Regions from separate parts of the Viridibacillus sp. KH_047 genome, predicted to be linked through region 3. Evidence: riboswitches for the same ligand, from Rfam matches in the RefSeq annotation. Region 3 holds a riboswitch; each other region holds the start of a gene.
What was found. A riboswitch is a leader RNA that binds a small molecule or an ion and turns the genes downstream of it on or off. The one in region 3 is predicted to bind thiamine pyrophosphate.

Region 1 (4,747 bases), 1.2 Mb from region 3:
AAGTTATACGGTTCTTTTCACTCCAGCACGATATGTTTTTACTATTTGGGGCTTTATATACATAATTTTAGCTTACTGGATTTATAAGCATTGGTTCAATTATCAGAGTAAGAACACGATTTCTATTCAACAAACACTGTTATTTACAGCCAGTTCACTACTTAATATTTTGTGGATTTTCCTGTGGCATTATAATTACTTCCAACTTACGGTTGTCGTAATGCTTCTATTGTTAACTTGTTTAGCACTTCTATATTTTTCATATAGTAATGATGAACAAACATGGTCAAAACGCATACCCATTTCCATTTACTTTGCTTGGATGTGCGTAGCAACAATCACAAATATCTCTTTTGTTTTAACGCATAATCATTGGAATGGCTTGGGTTTAAGTAATCCTTTGTGGGCTGTTATTATGCTTACCCTAGGTACCGCTATTGCACTTCATATTCGTTTCCACCATTATGATATTTATTTTCCTATCGTCTTCATTTGGGCTTATATAGGGATTGCGATAAAAAATGGCTTTGAGGAATTACTAGTAACGACCGCAGCACTTTTTTTAAGTGGTGTCTTATTGGCAGGAATCTTATTTATAAAAAAGCAAAAGCCTTCTAAATAACTGTAGAAAACAAAAAGGCCTCCCTTGACGAAAATTCAAGGGAGGCTTTTTTATTATTTTAATCTAATTTAGTTGTAATAATAGGTTCACCATCTGTTACGATGATTGTATGTTCATATTGTGCAACTAGTGATTTGTCAGGCGTTATAAATGTCCAACCATCACCTGATTCAACGATATGTTCTGCTTTTTGAGAGATGAACGGTTCAACAGCTAAAACCATACCTTCTTTTAAAATTGTGCGATCCCATGCATCAAAATAATTTAATACATGTTGTGGATCTTCATGAAGTGAACGGCCAATACCATGACCTGTTAAGTTCATAATAACCGCTAGACCGTTTGCTTTTGCTTCACGTTCAACTGCTTTACCAATTTGGTTTAAACGAGCACCTGGTTTTACTTTCGTCATCGCACGATCAAATGCACTTTCTGCAACTTGACAAAGTTTATCGATTTCTGGGTAAGATCCATCACCTACAACAAATGACACGCCAGTATCTGCAAAATAGCCATCAACATGACCAGAAACGTCAATATTAATAAGGTCTCCCTCTTTTAACATAAGGTTCCCTGGAATACCGTGTGCAACCTGTTCGTTCACACTTATACATGTGTATCCAGGAAAATCATATTCACTTTTAGGTCCTGAAACGGCTCCATTTTCTTCAAATAAACGGCCACCAATTTCATCTAATTCTTTAGTTGTAATTCCTGGTTTTGTTGCTGCCTTCATTGCTTCACGGATTTGGGCCATCACACGTCCGGATTTTTTCAATCCTGCAATTTCTTCTTGAGTTATAGCTATCATTTTATACGGTCCCTTCTTCTCATATGTCTACTCTCTACTATAACACTTTTTTTGCAAAATGAAGAACATGAAAATCGAGTATCTTGCTATTTCAAATGTCTATATATTTAGAATAATTTTGTTTAATTCTTATATTAGATATATGAAATTGCGTCACTGAAAGTACTAAAAGAGGATCCCATCTATTAAGGAATCCTCTTTTGTGTATCAATTTTTTTGTTGTAATAAACGAGGTGCTGATGTAAATAAAAGTACAGCTACAACCGCTGTTAATATAGTAGCTGGCAACATATACGTACCATTATAAATTATAGAATACAAATATGCATTTTGATCACCTGCATATTCGCTAAAGAAGACAATCCCTGCTGTAGTATGAGCAAGGTATCTCAATAAACCCCCAAGTGTTGTACCTAACACAATATACAAAGTCATTGCTTTTTTGTTTAATTGCTTACTCGCTGCAAACACTGGTTGTCTCACCACACCAGCAAGTCCGACAGCAGTAAATGCTATAAAATAATCGATAAATCCTTGAATGGGTGTAAAAATTGAAGCACCCATCGCCACTTGCAATAAACCAATTAAAAATCCGGTAATTAAACCACCTGATACACCCCATCGGAATGCCATTAAGACAATTGGTACCATAACCAGGCTAATAGAACCACCTTGAGCCCATAGCTTAAATGACAACTGATCCAAAATTAAACCGATTGCAGCAAAAATCGCAATCTCGATTAAAAACAACAATTTCTTTTTATCCAAAATAAATATCCTCCCGTAGTTCTGATGTAGAACACACAAGACCTCAACGTATCCCAATTGCAAATGGGCTCTAGATAGTAAAACTTTAGGCAACAAAAAAACGACATCAGGACAGGTCCTGACATCGGTTATATGTCGGTTTCTATCCACATTCCTACGCAAGCATTAACTTACAGGTTCAAAGGGTTAGAACTTTGGGTTCACTCTCAGCCGACCATTTCGGCTCCCCTTGTGGTAAATACATCATTTAATTGTAATTATAGAACAACCCTATTGTACTTAAACAATTCTCTTATTTCAATAGATTACTCTGAAATGTTTGAGAGATCTCTTTCAAACATGTATATAATGAACAAAATGGGATTTAATGAGAGGAGTTGTAATTAAGTGATTGATTTACTTAAAAAGTTAATTACATATAAAAGTGATACACCTATTGGGGCAAATGAAGCTTTACAATTTTGTGCTAATTGGCTCGAGCAACAAGGTATAGATGTTAACCTACATCAAAATAATGGACTTGATATTTTAACAGCTGAAATTGGGCAAGGCGCAGATTGTCTTATCTGGAACGGCCATGTCGATGTCGTCCCAGCAGTAATTGAACAATTCACCCCATTTATAGATGGTGACCTATTATACGGCCGTGGAGCTGCTGATATGAAAGCTGGAGTCGCGGCGATGATGTTCAGCTTTGTAGAACTATCTAAATCAGCTGACAAGCTGCCGAGACGCCTTCAACTTCATCTGGTGACAGACGAAGAAACTGGTGGTGAAAATACATCAGGATGGCTTGCCCGTAATGGGTATAATGGTCAATTTGTTATTTGTGGTGAACCTACACAATTGCAAATTGGTTTACAAGCAAAAGGCATTCTTCAATTCGAAATTCAATTCAAGGGTAAAGCATCACATGGTAGTCGTCCTTGGGAGGGGCTAAATGCTGTTTTACAAGCCATGCATTTCCACTCAAAACTGTTAGAATCACCAATAACAATTGCTCGTAATGAATTTTATGATTCTCCATCGATTAATTTGGCTACAATACAAGCAGGAGAACGTTTTAATGTCGTCCCAGATCAGTGCAATGTACGTTATGATATCCGATATGTTCCAGGACAATCAGCTGAAGTTATTCTACATGACATTCAAAAAATTCTAGATGAAGAAAAAATCCAAGCTGAAATCATTATTCACAGTATTGCTCCCGCAGTTACAACAAATGCTGATGATCCATTTGTTTTATCATTAATAAAAACAACTGCTGCAGTTTGCGACAAGCAGGCCAAGCTATTTGGACAACATGGATCTGCTGATACTCGATTTTATGCTGCAGATGGCGTAGGAGCCATTGAATTCGGCCCAACTGGAGCAGATTGGCATGGTCCCGCTGAATATGTCAGCATTTCATCTGTATACCGTTACGCAAATATAATAAAAGCACATGCATTGAGTTGAATCTTTTTGGGTGTTCTAGCGTAGATAATAATATGAATGGAGGTGCTTGGACTGGATAACAATCGAGTAATGTCGGCATTATGTTATTTTAGTATTTTTTTTGCAGGATTTATTTTGCCAGTAATTGTTTATTTTATCAGTGCTGATTCGAGTGTAAAAAACCATGCGAAAAGAGCATTCATATCACATCTTTTACTCATTATCCCATCCATTATCGGTTTCATTATTTTCTTTATCGTATTTGGATTTTATGGCAGTGGTTCTGATAATTTTATTAGTACAGGTCCTATTTTAATAATCTCGTTTATCATTTTAGAAATCCTACTATCTGTAGCAGTGATCATTTGGAATATCATCCAAGGGGTTCGTGTACTACGCGTTTAAGATGAAGCATCAATGGGAATAAATTATTATTAGCTTATAAGAAATGGAGTGCTACTAAATGAAAGTAAGAAACGTAGTAAAAACTGCTATTAAATTAGCGCCAATTATTTATCCAATCGTTATTAAAGTTATTGATTCTCGTAAAGCAAAATTAAAACAAGCGCCCACAACAAGATATAAACCATAATATTAATTGCTCTTATGCGGATAAATCCATGCATAGGGGTTTTTTTATGGAATTGTGATTGTTGCTTTAACTCTGGGATTTGTTGCGCTAACTGAGTCGTTTGTTGCACTAACTCAGTTGTTTGTTGCGCTAACTCACCTGTTTGTTATTTAGCAGAATATTCATGTCCTCCCCTATTCCAAATTACAGCTAAACATCCCCCACTTTACAACAAAAAAACTGGTACGCCCATCAAGGAGGCGTACCAGTTTTTACTCATTTATTTAAAATGCCCAACTACCTTCGCGGAAGATTGGTTCTACTGTACCATCTGCTAAAACACCGTCGATATTCATGTCGGCACTACCAATCATGAAATCCTCATGTGTAATAGAAGTATTAATACCGTGCTCTTCCAGCTGTTCGGGAGATAGTGCACTACCACCTTCGTAGCATGTTGGATATGCTTCACCAATAGCTAAATGATTCGAAGCATTTTCATCAAATAATGTGTTGAAGTAAAGAATATTCGATGCAG
Region 2 (4,747 bases), 870 kb from region 3:
TCCGCAACCTGTATCTAATACGGCAACATTAGTATTCATCTGCTTCAGTAATTCACAAATCGCTGCATGCATCGGTGCATACAATCCACTTTCAATAACCAGCTTACGTGCTTCAAATAAATCTTTGCCATACATTGAAGTCGCAGCATGTGTCATGAAATTTACATAGCCTTGCTTTGCAATATCGAAAGAATGTCGATTATCACAAACAACAATACAATCCTCAGTCACCGTCATCTCATTCCCGCAAACTGGACAAGCGAACAGCGCTTGATTCTCTCTCATATAATTAGCACTCGCTACTTTTCTCGGCAATGCCATGCCAAACACCTCGTTCATTAATCTTCTTTACCAAGTATACAAAACAAAGTGTTGATTGGCTAAGGATAAAATATCTAGGGGCGTACATAAGCATCTTGATAATAGGGATTCTTACGAACAGTGAGCAATCTTTTTATAATAAAAAAATCACTGATGACTTTATGCCATCAGCGATTAAAATATCAAAAAACACTAATATATCACTTACAAAATTCACATCTAATCAAATTATTTCGTTTTATCAGGTGCAACGAGCGCATATCTTTCCCAGCGACGACTTTTCCATCTAAAGAAAACAAGAATAGCTCGGAACCATTCATCCGCTGCAATTGCTAACCATACACCTACTAAACCCATGTCTAATTGGAATACAAGTAAATAACCAAGTGGTAAGCTCATACAAACCATCGAGAAAAATCCGATGATTAACGGATATTTGGCATCACCTGAAGCACGCAATGAATTGATAATCGTAATATTAAATGTACGTCCTGTTTCTAACAAAATACTACACACTAATACTGCTGCACCAATTTTTATAACCTCTGGATTATCAGTAAAGAGACGCATCAATGGATAGCGGAAAACAACGACCACTGAGACCATCACTAATGTAAATATAATCGCCCATCTTATGCTAACCCACAATTGTTTATACGCTGCATCCTTTTCATTGGCACCAACGTAACGGCCAACCATAATCGCAGTTCCCGTTCCAATTGCTATGGCAAATAAATAGGTGAACATTGAAATATTATAAGCATATTGCCGAGCTGCTAGTGATTCTGCACCTAAATACGTCACATAGTATAAGAAGACAATTTGGCAACCTTGGTACATCACTTGCTCAAATGCAGATGGAAGCCCTATTTGCAAAATCTTACCGATGTATTCTTTTGATAGTGACACGTAGTATTGAAATTTAATACGTACCTCTAGCGCTTGATACAATAGCCAGAAGAATACTAGTAGCGCCAAAACACGGCTGACAACTGATGAAATTGCCGCACCTTGCACTCCTAGTTCAGGGAAGCCAAATTTACCGAAAATCAAAACATAGTTCCCTATTACGTGAAAAATATTCATTCCAAGTGACACATACATCGTCTGTTTCGTCCAACCATGCACACGAATAATCGCTGCTAACGAGTTGATGATTGCTTGTAGGAAAATAGCTCCCCCAACAATGAATAAATATTTACTAGCGTACTCAAGAACATCACCTTGTAAATTCATTGCAATCATAATATTTTTCGAGAAAATTACGAAAGCGACACTCATTATTAAACCAATAACTAAATTCAAGGAAACGGCTAGTGCTGAAATTTTAGCTGCTTCCAAATAACGCTTAGACCCTAAGTATTGAGCAACAACAATCGATGCCCCGTTTCCTATTACTTCTAAAATTAATATTGCTATATGAATATATTGATTGGCCGCTCCTACTCCTGATACCGCATCATCAGACAATGCGCTCAGCATAAATGTATCAGCAAGCCCCATTAACATAAATAAAAATACTTCTAAAAAAATCGGCCAAGTTAAATGAAATAAATTCAATTTTTCTTCTGGCCCTTTCACTGTTGCCGTAGCGCCCATCTAAACACCTTGCTTCCCACTATAAAATTCAGATAATTTGTATCTTAACATAGAATTTGGTGCACATCTATGGCTTAATGCCATTTATTACAATCTATTTACTTTGCTTAATTACACCTTGCTAATTCCAATATTTATGTTATATTGATGTTGAAAACTAAATCGCTTTTTAACCACTAGGGGAGTCATTTAATTGGCTGAGACGCAGAGTGCTGCGGACCCTTGGAACCTGATCTGGCTCATACCAGCGGAGGGAAGTGGCGCTATCAGTCTATTTTGTTTTATTGAAAATGATTGTTCGCCGCCTACTGACACAGATCAGGGGCGGCTTTTTATTTTCAAAAAACAAAAGAATTTGGGGTGCATAAAGATGACATTTTGTGAAGAAGTAAGACAAGAATGTAATGATTTATGGGAAGGTAGCTTTCAACATCCTTTTATAAAATCATTAGCAGCAGGTACTTTGCCACTCGATATTTTTCAATATTACGTACAACAAGATGCTTATTATTTAACCCACTTTGCAAAGGTGCAAGCACTAGGAGCAGTAAAGGCAAATGATTTACATACTACACAACGTTTTGCCAAACATGCTGAATCAACATGTATCGCTGAGTTGTCACTTCATGAGCAATTTTTTACTATGTTAGAAATTACAGATGAAGAGCTTGCTGCATTTAAGCCTGCACCGACAGCATATGAATATGTATCTCATATGTATCGTTCTGCAAATAATGGTGATTTAGCTGATACTCTTGCTGCAATACTTCCTTGCTACTGGCTTTACTATGAAATCGGTGAACGCCTAAAAGAATCAAAACCTAATCACCCTATTTATGATAAATGGATTCAAACATATGGCTCTGAGTGGTTCGGAGAATTAGTAGAAGAACAAATTAATCGCATGAATGAACTTGCCGAAGACTTACCCCCTGCACGTATTCAACAACTAAAAGAACATTTCCGTAAAAGTAGTTATTATGAATGGCATTTCTGGGAAATGGCATGGACCAAACAACAATGGACAATTGGACATTACGAAAAGGAGTTGACTAAATAATGGGTCAACAACATTTCCTTGAAAAGTTACGTTTTGAAAAACCGCTAGTCCACAATATTGCAAATATCGTTGTTGCCAATTTCCAAGCTAATGGTCTCCTCGCACTAGGTGCTTCCCCTATGATGGCGGAGGGAATCGAGGAAGTAGCTGAAACGGCTGCTCTAGCAGACTGTACGGTTCTTAACATCGGTACACTCGATCAAGGAACTGTTTTATCCATCATTGAAGCCGGTAAAAGTGCCAACAAAAAGGGTATTCCCGTTGTTCTTGACCCAGTTGGCGTAGGTGCTAGTGAGTTTCGTAAGTACTCTGTAACAAATATTTTGAAAGAAGTCCAGGTTACAGCTATCCGCTGTAATGTAGGTGAACTTGCTGCACTCGGTAATATCAAATGGCAATCAAGAGGAGCAGATTCTGGCGAAGGTCAAATAGATGTACAACTAATTGCTAAACAAGTTGCTAACCGGCTTAACTGCATTGTTGCAGTCACTGGGGTTGAAGATACCGTAACCGATGGCCAAACGACAATTCAAATTGATGGTGGGCATGACTTAATGCCACTAATTACAGGCTCCGGGTGCTTGCTTAGCGCGGTGACAGGCGCATTTCTTGCTGTTTCTGAAGGCCATCATTTGCAAGCAACAGCTAATGCTCTATCATTTTACAAACAAGTTGGAGAAAGAACTGCTAAAACAGCCATTGCTCCAGGCACTTTTGCAATTGAAATGATTAACAGTTTATATTCTCTTACTTCAGAAGATTTACGTGACAATATGAAAATTGTAGAAAAAGAGGATATTCAAATATGACAAGTGTTGCTATGACAATCGCAGGTTCTGATAGTGGTGGTGGAGCAGGTATCCAAGCAGATTTAAAAACATTTCAAGAACTTGGTGCATTTGGTACATCTGTAATCACAGCAGTGACTTCACAAAATACACTAGGTGTTCTCGACGTTTATGCCATAGAAGTTAACAGTGTAGTCAGCCAAATCAAAGCTGTCCTTGATGACTTTCAAGTAGGAGCTATTAAAACTGGGATGCTTTTTTCAGCAGAAATCATCCACGGAGTAGCTGAAACATTAAAAAGTTATGACCTTCCAATGCTCGTCATTGATCCAGTCATGATTGCAAAAGGTGGGGCATCACTTCTATTAAATGAAGCTGTGCACTCGATGAAAACTGAGCTACTACCACTTGCAACCATTATTACACCTAATATTCCTGAAGCTGAAGTACTCACAGGTTTAACAATTCAATCAGATAATGATGTAGAGAATGCTGCAAATCGGCTAATTACAATGGGTGCTAAAGCCGTTGTCTTAAAAGGTGGACATCGCAATACAAAAGATTATGCAGAGGATTTATTTTTATCAGCGAAAGGTGAACGATTCATTATGCGTTCTGAAAGAATCAACACGAAAGATACACACGGTACCGGCTGTACATTCTCAGCCGCTATTGCAGCACGTTTGGCACAAGGTTTCACCGCTTCAGATGCAGTAATTGATGCGAAATATTTTATACAGGCTGCTATAGCTAATGGACTACAATTGGGTGCTGGTCATGGACCGACAAATCATTGGGCCTATCGTGAAATTTCAGAAAAGGCCCGAAAGGAAGTTATGATCATTGAATAGAGAACAACTTCAATTATATTTCATTATGGGAAGCCAAAATGTCGAAGAACACGATCCGCTCGTTGTTTTAGAAGAAGCTCTTCGTGGTGGCATTACCCTCTTTCAATTCAGAGAAAAAGGAGAAAATG
Region 3 (4,747 bases):
TGGATGCACTTCATACTTCACACCAGCATCGTCGATAATTTTGATAGCTGCATCTACAAAAGGAATAACATCCTCGTAAGTTTTTGTTTTTGGAATAATTTGTACACTGATTAATGAATTAGCCATTTCTTTCTCCTCCTTATTGTGGTAAAAATTCGTTTGTGAACGCATTTTCAGGATCGAATTTACCCTCTAATACGTTATTTTCACTCATCCAATTTGCATAGTTTTTCCAAACTTCAAGCTTCTGCTCTCCCCATTGATTTGCATCATCTTGGTATTTGTCAGCTAGCCATTGTTGGCTTTTCTTAACTAACTCTGCATCTAATTCTGGGGCCGCTTCTAGTAAAATATCTGCAGCAGCTTCTGGGTCTTTTATAGCGAATTCATACCCTTGTGAAGTTGCTTTAGTGAATGCTTTCACTGTTTCGGGATTACTTTGGATCATTTTTTCGTTAGTTGTTAGAACTGGAGTATAGTAATCTAGCTTGTCACTATAGTCTGTTAAATAAAGCATATTTATTTTATCTCCTCGCAGTTCCGCTTCGACACCTGTCCATGCATAGTAAATCCATGCAAAATCTACATCTTTTTTGACCATTGTAAAGAAGTCTGCATCTCCAGCATTAATAATGTCTAGCTTCTTACTATCCGCGTTTTCAATTTTCATAAGAGAATCAAGCACAGCTTTTTCTATTGGAGAACCCCATCCTCCGTATGTTTTACCTTCGAAATCTTTTGGTGAATTAATATTTTTGTCTATTGGGGACGCAAAGCCCGATGTATTGTGTTGAATAATCGCTGCAATTGATACTAGTGGAACTCCTTGGACTCTTGCTTGCGTAATCGATTCTTGCGCCGTAATACCAAATTCGGCTTTTCCTGAAGCTACTAGTTGGTCTGCTCCTGTTTCGCCTGGTCGAATGATTTCTACATCCAAGCCTTGCTCTTTAAAAAATCCTTTTTCTTTTGCTACATACAAACCAGTATGATTTGTATTTGGCGTCCAATCTAAAACGACGGTTACTTTTTTTAATGCGTTTTCCGAGTCATTATCATTTCCTTTTGACTCATTTGATTGGCAGCCTACTAAAGCCAATAATGCTACAAGCAGCATACATTTTTTCATTTCCCTTGCCTCCATCTATATTATTTTGACAAGTTCCATGCAAAAAGAAAAACGCCCGGAACTATTCCGGACGTTAACATACACTCTAAAATTCAATGATACTCGAGATTTTAGCTGATGTTCCCTCCGCTGGTGTTAACCAGATCAGGTTCTAAGGGTCAGCATCTATCGGATACATTCTCAGCTGGCAACACCAGCCCCCCCACATTCTTGCACATATGAACTTTTCTCACCTATTATATCAAAAAAACAAAAGATTCCAACATTTATTTGGAAATGATTGTTTTTGGGGTTTTGGAATTTGGTGCTTTTGCTTGGGATTATTGTGTTGAGTTGGTGGTTTGTTGTGGTAACTTTGGTGTTTGTTGCGCTAACTTTGGTGTTTGTTGCGCTATCTCCGGCGTTTGTTGCGTTAACTCGAGTGTTTGTTGCGTTATCTTCGTTGTTTGTTGCGCTAACTCGAGTGTTTGTTATTTAGCAGAATATTCACGTCCTTAGTACCCACTTATCGCTAACTACTAATCCAAAAAAACAGATTATTTCGCTGGCAAATCTTCACCGAAAATCGATACAGTTTGGCGGTCTGGAACAAATTTTTGTCCATTCCATTTCAATATTGTTTCCACATAACCTAATCCATCCGCATGGTATCTACCCGCGATTTCTTGGTACGCCAAAAATTCGTAGTTGCCGTCCCTTGCATAATCAATAGGATAGAATCCGCTAATTGGATCCACCCATCCTTGGATTGGTGCTTTAAGCGTGCCGTCTATATTATAAATTTCAGATAAATAATCTTTACCTTTATAAGTTAGATCTAAGATATACTTTTTCGCTGGATAGGAGCTAGTAACACTAACTTTGTAATTATCCATATAATTAACTTCATATTTTGAGAGTTCATTATAGGCATCTGTGTCAAACACTTGGCGCATTTCTCCATTCACATATGTAAATATATATGCGAATATGATGCCGCCACTTCCACCTGAGTCTATGACAACTAATATGTCTTCTACATGATTTCCTGTATAATCTCCGAGCGATATTGTGGGATTATAACCTGCATTTTCTTTTAACGGGATTTGTTCATAAAAATTCGTTTTTTCATTAAAAACAACTAAAGTAATATTTTTTAAATACGGACTTCCTTCAGTTTTCTCAGCAGTTAGAAGAATTGTATCAATTAAACCATCTCCCGTAACATCGCCTCTTTTTTTATCGATGACTGTTTGAGCGACCACTTGATGTTGCTTCAACTTATTTAAAATTTGTCTTCTTTTTTCTAATAGGGTTTCTTTAGATGGGTATGGTGAATTAAACGACAGCGTTTTATCAATTGAAATAAGTGCCTGTTCTAAATCTCCCGCCTTCATTTGAGCATCCGATAAATAGTACCAATAAAAAGGATAATCATTATTCTTCAATAGATTCTTATAGTACGCTTCTACTTTTTTAAAATAATATGGGTACACATCCTTTGCTTTTACAAGTCTCATGCCATTAAAACGATAGACGGCTATTTTATAGGCATCACCCGTATCGTGAATCCAAATAGCTAGCTCATATTTTCCGTCTGAATTTTGGGTACTCGGCATATTTTCAACTTCCAATTTACTATAGACCATATTATTCGTTGGTATATGAATAAAACCTTTGTTTGTCCATTGCAGTAGATCTAACTTCGACCATATACTACCTATTTGCCAACCTACAATTAAAGTATTTATATTTTTGTTAACTAATGGTACAGCTACTAAATTCGTTATTCCATATCCGCTTCCTTTAATGTCTGCTATCGGAACCCATTCATTATGGATATTTTTTAATATCTTAATATAATTTTGACCTTGATTGTTGTACGCTCCGATTATCTCTTCAATATGATCTCCATCTATATCTGCTAGCAGTATTGCTGGCCTTTTTTCCGGATGTTGTAATTGTAAAATGGTTGCCGTTGATGGTAAAAATCTCATCAGTACATCTGCATATTCTTTCAATATTCCCCCACCCTTCAATCAATTATATGCGGGCTTCTGTTAGATAATTTGCATCCCCATTGCACTTCTAAAGTGTTTACCTCTGAGACATAATAATATCCCCTGACTCAATCGAATCAGGGGATGCTTGATAGTCATATTAAATATATGTGAAATCTATGTGTGACTATACTCGTTCTAATTTATTACCAACGGTGCCCTTGGTGCCATGGATGCCATGGATGCCATGGACCCCATTGATTCCAAGGATTCCACGGTTGCCATTGATTCCATTGATTCCATTGCTGTCCTGGGAACCAGTTTTGGCCGTGGTGCCAGTCGTTACCTTGATTCCAATGCTGTCCCCGCCAAAAATTAGAACTTTCGCGTTGCCACTGTCCTCCATGAAAAGGTTGAACCATTCAATTTCACTCCTTTTTCTTTTCATTCTTTGTAGGATATGTATGAGAGTACAAAATGGTCCAAAATAGTGATTAAAAAACAGTGTTTCTCTTTAATTTTCCCTTCTTTTTATGTTCCTGTAGAATGCCATTGCTAAAAAGCATATGCATTTTTCGTTTAGACGTTAGAAACCCCCTTCTCAAAAGAGATAGGGGGTTCATTACTCAATAGCGTTTATTTCTCAACATTGATATATAGCTTACCTTTCGCTTCTTGACGCGTTTCGTTTTTGAAATTATCAACAGCTTTTACTTCAATTACTGCTCCTTTAGCTACTGTTCCTGATGGTACTGTCCAATAGCCTACGTAATGACCGTCTGCTTGTTCTGACATAGGTAGCTCAGTCGCATTTTGAACTTGTCCATTAACGTTTGTTAGTGGCATGTGGATGACGAAAGTAGCTTTCAATCCAGCTGCACTATCAAATTCAATTTTAACACTTTTGCCTGTTTTCAGATTAAGGTCTTCTACTGGTGTTAAGTTTTCAATGACAGGTGCATCGTAATTTGCTGTGATGCTAATTTTCTTAGTTACTTTGTTATTTGCTTTATCGCTAGCTACTACTTTGATTTCATTTACACCATTGTCGAGAAGAATACGTTTTGAATATTTCCCATTGACCACAGGTGCGTCTTTTCCATTTACACGGACCCAATCTAGGTTTGAATCTTTAACAGTACCTTCAACTGTTACTGACTCACGGTTTGTTTTATCCCCGTCAAGCGGACTTTCGATTTTCAGTTCGGGTTTCATCGTGTCTAATACAACATTAACTGCTTCAGATTCCCCTATTACTCGATTATCAAGAGTTGCTACTGCTACGAATTCATTTGAACCCTCTGATAATTTAGCATCAATTGAGAATTTACCATCTGCTCCAACGACTGCAGATCCAACTTCTTGATCATTTTGTTTTAATTTAATCTTTGTCGTTGGTGATGCTGTTCCTTCGATTTTTGTTGATGCTTGATTTGTTACAGATTTTGATGCTGGTGAAGTGATCACTGGACCCTGTACTTCATAACTTACACGGGCACGAATCATATAGTTTCCTTCTTCAGCTGGTGATGGTGACCAAGCATCGGAAACACTTTGATAGCTTCGTCTTGCATTTTTTCCACTTTCGTCTGTTGCAAGACCTGGTGCTTTTGTACCAGCAAACGTTTGACGATATACC

Region 1: another riboswitch for thiamine pyrophosphate. It lies ahead of thiT (energy-coupled thiamine transporter ThiT); the one in region 3 lies ahead of AC3IS5_RS17700 (ABC transporter substrate-binding protein).
Region 2: another riboswitch for thiamine pyrophosphate. It lies ahead of tenA (thiaminase II); the one in region 3 lies ahead of AC3IS5_RS17700 (ABC transporter substrate-binding protein).

Annotation. Positions count from the first base shown of each region.
Region 1 is NZ_CM174479.1:518,213-522,959, reverse strand. It holds gene AC3IS5_RS02615 (tryptophan-rich sensory protein) at 1-622, shown strand, start outside; gene map (type I methionyl aminopeptidase) at 681-1,433, opposite strand; gene thiT (energy-coupled thiamine transporter ThiT) at 1,641-2,201, opposite strand; TPP riboswitch at 2,336-2,441, opposite strand; gene AC3IS5_RS02600 (M20 family metallopeptidase) at 2,589-3,659, shown strand; gene AC3IS5_RS02595 (hypothetical protein) at 3,774-4,043, shown strand; gene AC3IS5_RS02590 (hypothetical protein) at 4,102-4,230, shown strand; gene AC3IS5_RS02585 (aminopeptidase) at 4,494-4,747, opposite strand, start outside.
Region 2 is NZ_CM174479.1:215,935-220,681, reverse strand. It holds gene AC3IS5_RS01205 (putative RNA methyltransferase) at 1-321, opposite strand, end outside; gene AC3IS5_RS01200 (MATE family efflux transporter) at 550-1,920, opposite strand; TPP riboswitch at 2,089-2,193, shown strand; gene tenA (thiaminase II) at 2,291-2,980, shown strand; gene thiM (hydroxyethylthiazole kinase) at 2,980-3,789, shown strand; gene thiD (bifunctional hydroxymethylpyrimidine kinase/phosphomethylpyrimidine kinase) at 3,786-4,619, shown strand; gene thiE (thiamine phosphate synthase) at 4,612-4,747, shown strand, end outside.
Region 3 is NZ_CM174479.1:3,594,327-3,599,073, forward strand. It holds gene AC3IS5_RS17695 (thiamine-binding protein) at 1-126, opposite strand, end outside; gene AC3IS5_RS17700 (ABC transporter substrate-binding protein) at 140-1,129, opposite strand; TPP riboswitch at 1,234-1,343, opposite strand; gene AC3IS5_RS17705 (VCBS repeat-containing protein) at 1,666-2,604, opposite strand; gene AC3IS5_RS17710 (S8 family serine peptidase) at 3,745-4,747, opposite strand, start outside.